Linked DNA regions of Saccharobesus litoralis. The protein of the gene in region 2 interacts with the protein of the main gene of each other region in a pairwise test. Links are inferred from orthologs where the notes say so. Each region holds a gene or a part of one and is shown on either strand. Other genes may lie near its edges. The genes, in order: topA and C2869_RS08950.

What was found.
Region 1: the proteins of C2869_RS08950 (region 2) and topA interact in binary tests that used the Escherichia coli proteins (3 or more experiments, as listed by UniProt). The link is inferred for Saccharobesus litoralis from one-to-one orthologs.

What each region holds. Positions count from the first base shown.
Region 1 is NZ_CP026604.1:57,716-61,215, forward strand. The notes cover bases 93-3,262. They hold topA (type I DNA topoisomerase), read left to right. Parts: upstream 93-416; coding sequence 417-3,062; downstream 3,063-3,262. Other genes in these bases: C2869_RS00215 (N-succinylarginine dihydrolase), read right to left, coding at 93-207; C2869_RS00225 (methyl-accepting chemotaxis protein), read right to left, coding at 3,157-3,262. In the rest of the region: more of C2869_RS00215, read right to left, coding at 1-92; more of C2869_RS00225, read right to left, coding at 3,263-3,500. UniProt on the Escherichia coli protein: Releases the supercoiling and torsional tension of DNA, which is introduced during the DNA replication and transcription, by transiently cleaving and rejoining one strand of the DNA duplex.
Region 2 is NZ_CP026604.1:2,541,492-2,544,775, reverse strand. What follows is about bases 63-3,016. They hold C2869_RS08950 (YigZ family protein), read left to right. Parts: upstream 63-1,213; coding sequence 1,214-1,819; downstream 1,820-3,016. Other genes in these bases: C2869_RS08945 (TrkH family potassium uptake protein), read left to right, coding at 1,845-3,016; pepQ (Xaa-Pro dipeptidase), read left to right, coding at 63-941. In the rest of the region: more of pepQ, read left to right, coding at 1-62; more of C2869_RS08945, read left to right, coding at 3,017-3,284.

The DNA.
Region 1 (3,500 bases), 2.5 Mb from region 2 along the record:
GTCGGGACGTTCCAGCGGTGGTATATACCCCTGTTTCAAACCTAAATCTAACATGGTTTGCATTTTGTCTAATCCCTGTAATGCTGCGCGTTTAGGGTTAGCTTTTGAATTAGCATTTACTTGTGATGCTAAGTTGCCATATGCAAGCCCGGCATAGTTGTGAGTGGGACCAACGAGCCCATCGAAATTTACTTCATAATACTTCATAACTTGTCCTGTCAATGGGAAAGAAAAGCTAAAAAAGCGTAGAAAAAACGAAAATGTTAACTAAATTATATGTTTAATTTGTGGTATCGCGAATTGCATTAAAAATTAATTTGCCAATAATTTGCTTGCTAGCGACTAGTTTTGCAGATATACCTAATAAATAAGAACGGCCACTACGGCTAGATTGAATAAGCGAAATAAGATTACAGATGGGAAAATCTCTTGTTATTGTCGAGTCGCCAGCCAAAGCGAAAACGATAAACAAATACTTGGGAAGCGACTTTATTGTTAAGTCGAGTGTTGGTCACGTGCGTGATTTACCAACGTCGAGTAAAGGAAAATCCGGCTCTACTGCTAGTGAAACTAAAGGTATGACGCCCGAACAAAAAGCTGCTTATAAAAAAGAAAAAGACAAAAAAGCCTTGTTTGCCCGCATGGGAATTAATCCTGAAAAAGATTGGCAAGCAGAATATGACGTCTTACCCGGTAAAGAAAAGGTAGTATCTGAGCTGCAAAAGCTTGCTAAAGACGCTGACACTGTCTATCTCGCAACGGATTTGGATAGGGAAGGGGAAGCTATAGCTTGGCATTTAAAAGAGCTTATAGGTGGTGAAGACGAGCAATTTAAGCGTGTCGTATTTAATGAAATTACAAAAAATGCGATCCAAAATGCCTTTGCCGAGCCAACTGACTTGAATATGCACCGAGTTAACGCTCAGCAAGCCCGTCGCTTTTTAGACCGCGTAGTTGGTTTTATGGTATCGCCGTTATTGTGGAAAAAAGTCGCGCGCGGATTATCTGCGGGTCGAGTTCAATCGGTAGCGGTGCGTTTAGTTGTTGAAAAAGAACGTTCAATTAAAGCCTTTGTTCCCGAAGAGTTTTGGGAAGTCGCGGCAGATACATCGACAGCCAATGGCACAGAATTAGCGTTAAATGTCGTTAAACAATCGGGTAATAACTTTCGTCCGAGTAATCAAGCGCAAACCGATGCGGCATTAAGTGTTTTGCGTCAAGCAGAATATAAGGTTGAAAACCGAGAAGATAGACCGACGCAAAGTCGTCCTTCAGCGCCATTTATTACGTCAACATTACAGCAAGCTGCCAGTACCCGTTTAGGTTTTGGGGTGAAAAAGACCATGATGTTGGCTCAGCGCTTATACGAAGCTGGCCATATTACCTACATGCGTACAGACTCGACTAACCTAAGTGCTGAAGCTGTCGCTTCTGTTCGCGGTTACATTGACGAGCAGTTTGGTGATGGTTACTTACCTGAAAAACCGAATTTTTATGGCAGTAAAGAAGGGGCTCAAGAAGCGCATGAAGCTATTCGCCCTTCAAATGTCAATATTGCGCCAGGTCATTTAGGTGATATGGAGCAAGATGCCAAACGTTTGTACGACTTAATTTGGCGTCAGTTTGTGGCTTGTCAAATGACACCGGCTAAATATACCAGTTCAACTATTGTTGTTAATGCTGCAGAGTTTGAATTACGTGCTAAAGGCCGTGTGTTAGTATTTGATGGCTGGACTAAAGCACAACCGCCAGTTACCAAAAAAGGCGCTGAAGATCAGTTATTACCTGATGTTGCGGCTGGGGAAATACTTAAACTTAACCAGTTAAACCCTAAACAGAACTTTACTAAACCGCCTGCGCGTTTTAGTGAAGCTGCTTTGGTAAAAGAATTAGAAAAACAAGGTATTGGTCGTCCTTCTACTTACGCTTCTATCATATCGACGATCCAGGATCGCGGATATGTCCGTTTAGAAAATAAACGTTTCTATGCTGAAAAAATGGGTGAAATCGTCACAGACAGATTAATGGAAAACTTCATTGATTTAATGAACTATGATTTTACCGCCAACATGGAAAAGCAACTCGATGACGTCGCCGATGGTGATTTAGTCTGGAAACAATTGCTCAATAATTTCTACTCTGACTTTACTGGCAAATTAGCCAAAGCTGAACAGCCTCCAGAAGAAGGGGGTATGCGTACTAATCAGGCTATTCCTACTGATATTAGTTGTGATAAGTGTGAGCGTCCAATGACGGTGCGTACTGCATCTACTGGCGTATTTTTAGGTTGTAGCGGCTATCAGTTACCGCCAAAAGAGCGTTGTACTAATACAATGAACTTAACTCCAGGCGAAGAAGCCGTTGCTGCTGGAGATGATGATGAAGTCGCTGAAACCAATGCATTAATGGCGAAAAAACGTTGCCAGATCTGTGGTACAGCGATGGACAGTTACTTAATAGACGAAACACGTAAGTTACATGTTTGTGGTAACTCACCGATTTGTGAAGGCATTCAAGTCGAAAAAGGCACGTTTAAAATAAAAGGTTATGATGGACCTGTTTTAGAATGTGACAAATGCGGCGCGGATATGCAGTTAAAAAATGGTCGATTTGGTAAATATTTTGATTGTACCAGTGAAACCTGTAAAAACACGCGTAAGTTGTTAAAGAGTGGTCAGCCGGCTCCACCTAAAGAAGATCCTGTTCATATACCAGAGTTAGAGTGCGAAAAGTCTGAAGCTTATTTTGTACTTCGCGATGGCGCTGCAGGTATATTCTTAGCTGCGCATACATTCCCTAAATCGCGCGAAACCCGTGCGCCTTTAGTCAGTGAGTTGAAACGATTTAGAGATCGTATCTCTAGTAAGTTTTATTACTTAGCTGATGGCCCAGAAACGGATCCAGAAGGTAACCCTGCCGTTGTTAAATTTAGCCGTAAGACTAAATCACAGTACCTTGCGAGTGAAGTCGATGGTAAAGCGTCTGGATGGTCAGCTTTCTACCGAGAAGGCCAATGGCAAGAAGAAGGCAAAGTGAAGAAACCAAGAGCTAAGAAAAAATAAGCTTTTTCACTTAACATATAAAAATAAAAACACCGCGTTAACGCGGTGTTTTTATTTGTTCATTTTTATGAATTCTTTGAATTTAATAGTGAGCTTAAAATAATTCTATTTCATTATTATCCGCTTTATTGCTAATTCGATCGTCAGTATTGTTAGCGCTATTTTTTACTTTTACCGCTTTTAGCGCAGTGGTGATATCGAGTTTAAGCGCTTGTAGATCACTCTCGCTTATCATTTGAACTTGCTCGTCATTCATGGCATTGTCATTCAGCTTTTTCATTTCTGACGCCGCATTATTGGCTTCATCTGCGGTATGCTCTTGCTCTTGCATTGACGCAATAACTTGGCTAGCCAATTCTAATACGTCTTCCATCGCTTGGTTACACTCATTCATTTTATCTAGGTTTTGCGTGGTAGATGAAGCTGCATCTTGCATCG
Region 2 (3,284 bases):
CCTATATAGGTGAACATATCGAAGTGGCCAAAGCGCTCGGTTTTGAGCAAATCAACCCTGAACCTGTGCTCAATTACTTTCATTATCATCGCGCATATAAATCTGATTACGAAGTCACTTGCATCAAGTTAGCCACTGAAAAAGCCGTAAAATGTCATTTAGCCGCTAAGCAGGCTTTTTTAAATGGCTTAAGTGAGTTGGATGTGCACTATGCTTACTTAGCCGCAGGGCAAATGGTAGAGCAGGACTTACCTTATCCTAATATCATTGCATTTAACCAAAACGCTGCGACATTGCACTATACACAGCATGAAAGGCTAGCTCCCTCAGCCCCATTGAGTTTATTAATTGACGCTGGAGCCATGTTTAATGGTTACGCCGCGGATATTACGCGAACTTATAGCTATAAAAACAATGAATTCCAACAGGTCATTAATCGCCTAGCCGCTATACAGCAACAATTAATTGACTTAGTCAAACCCAACCTCAGCTTTGGCGATTTACATCATCAATGTCACGTTAAAATAGCCGAATTACTGGTCGAATTAGATATTGTTACCCTTTCAGCCAAAGATAGCTTGCAACAAGGGATCACCAATAGCTTTTTTCCGCACGGCTTGGGGCATCACTTAGGATTACAAGTACATGATGTCGGTGGCTTTATGGCTGACGACCGCGGTACGCACATGCCAGCACCTCAAGACCATCCATTCTTGCGTACCACTCGTAAGCTAGAAAACAAGATGTTAGTCACTATTGAACCTGGCTTGTATTTTATTGAAAGCCTGCTTAATAAACTAAAGCAATCAGATCAGGGCAAATACATTAATTGGGATCGCGTAGACAACTTTATCCCTTTTGGTGGCATCCGCATTGAAGATAATGTGTTAGTACAAACAACCAGCACTATCAATCTCACCCGACAAGCGGGGCTTGCTTAAATATATAGTCAAAGCGATCAGGTTTTAGGGGCAGGTTTCTAGTTCCAGACGAAACCTAAGTACTTACATCCATGTAAGCAAAGCTGTCAAGCTTTGAGACCCCATGAGCATATGCTCTACTATGTGATTGGGGCTGCCTAAAGGGATTTAGGTAGTAGGACGACGCAGGAGCCAAAGTCGAGAGTAAGCGCTGACAATGAACCATAAGACCTGAGCGAGAAGACTATAATTTTGTTAAACTAAGCGCTTGCCGTATTTGTTTATCAATTTACATGAGTCAATACTTAGTCCCTGCAGCAACGTGTGAAGTAGAAGAAACCATTAAAAAAAGTCGATTTATCACACGACTCATTCCTGTACAAAATAGCCAGCAAGCCAAACAAATTATTGCCGAGATTAAGCAAGAGTTTAAAGATGCCAGACATCATTGCTCCGCTTTTGTCGCTGGAGCCCCACATGACTCCAATCAATATGGATTTTCTGACGACGGCGAGCCCAGTGGCACAGCCGGCAAACCCATGTTAGCGGTACTGCAAGGTTCAGGGTTAGGTCATGTACTAGCTGTTGTTGTGCGCTATTCTGGCGGTATAAAATTAGGCACAGGCGGCTTGGTTAAAGCCTATGGTGGCGGGGTAAAACAAGCGCTTGAGGTTTTACAAACCCAACTGAAAGTAGAGAAACAAATATTCACTCTCGATTGCAGTTATAGCCAATGGGAGCAAATTCAATATTGGCTGGCCCAAGAAGATGGCGAGATAGTTAATGCAGAATATACGCAATCAGTGCAATTACAGCTTGCGCTTAGTGTCACGAATAGCGAAAATTTAAATACTCGTCTGCGCGATATGCAATTATCGTTAAAGGCTCTTAAATCATAACAAAAATAACTCAAAGCGTTAGCCAATGAAATACCGCTCTATAATCCGTATCCTCGGCCTTTTGGTGGCTTTATTTAGTTCAACCATGATCCCACCAGCGCTTGTTTCCCTTATTTATAAAGACGGCGGTGGTTTAGCTTTTGTATTAGCCTTCGTTTTCAGTATTTTCGCGGGTCTATTTATGTGGTACCCGCATCGGCACCACAAAGCCGATTTAAAAGCGCGCGAGGGATTCTTGATTGTCGTCGCGTTCTGGGTGGTACTGGGTGCATTTGGTAGTTTGCCCTTTATGCTACTTGAATCTCCGGATATGAATTTAGCTGATGCCATATTTGAGAGTTTTTCTGGCTTAACGACCACAGGGGCAACCGTGATTACGGGGATAGACTATTTGCCCAAAGCCGTTTTGTTTTACCGCCAACAACTGCAATGGCTGGGGGGCATGGGGATCATCGTACTAGCCGTAGCCATTCTACCTATGCTAGGTATCGGGGGCATGCAGCTTTATCGAGCTGAAACACCTGGCCCTGTTAAAGATTCCAAAATGACCCCTCGCATTGCTGACACTGCCAAACATTTATGGATGATTTATTTAACGCTAACCACGGTCTGCGCGGCAGCTTATTGGCTTGCTGGCATGAGTTTATTCGACGCTATCTGTCACGCTTTCTCGACAATCGCCATTGGCGGCTTTTCAACCCATGATGCGAGTATGGGCTATTTCAATAGTCCTGTTATTAATATTATTTGTGTCGTCTTTTTGATCATCGCCGGTATTAATTTCGCATTACATTATGCAGCCGTGCGCGGGCGCTCCATTATGGGCTACATTCGCGACCCTGAGTTTAAAGTTTTTATTGGTATTCAGTTAATATTAACCCTAGGCTGTTTTTGGGTTTTACTCGAAACTCAATACTATGCAAACCCAGAAGAAGCGATGAACCACGCTTTATTTCAAGCCGTATCTATTAGCACTACGGCCGGATTTGCCACCGATTCATTTGCGAGTTGGCCGTTACTGTTACCACTACTGCTGCTATTTTCATCTTTTATTGGTGGTTGTGCCGGTTCAACCGGCGGCGGCATGAAAGTGGTGCGGGTACTTTTGTTGTATTTACAAGGGGTACGCGAACTAAACCGCTTGATCCACCCTAAAGCTGTTTTTTCAATTAAGCTAGGTGGCAAGGCATTATCAGATAGGGTGGTAGACGCTGTCTGGGGCTTTTTCGCGGCTTATGCCGTTGTCTTTATTGTCATTATGCTGGCTTTGCTTGGCACTGGGCTTGATAATATTACTGCATTCTCAGCAACCGCAGCCTGCTTAAATAACTTAGGCCCTGGTTTAGGTGAGGTTGCCGCTAACTTTGGCAGTATACCTGATGCAAGTAAGTGGATCTTAGTTGTCGCCATGGTATTTGGTCGACTTGAAATATTCACATTACTCGTTTTATTTACCCCGACCTTT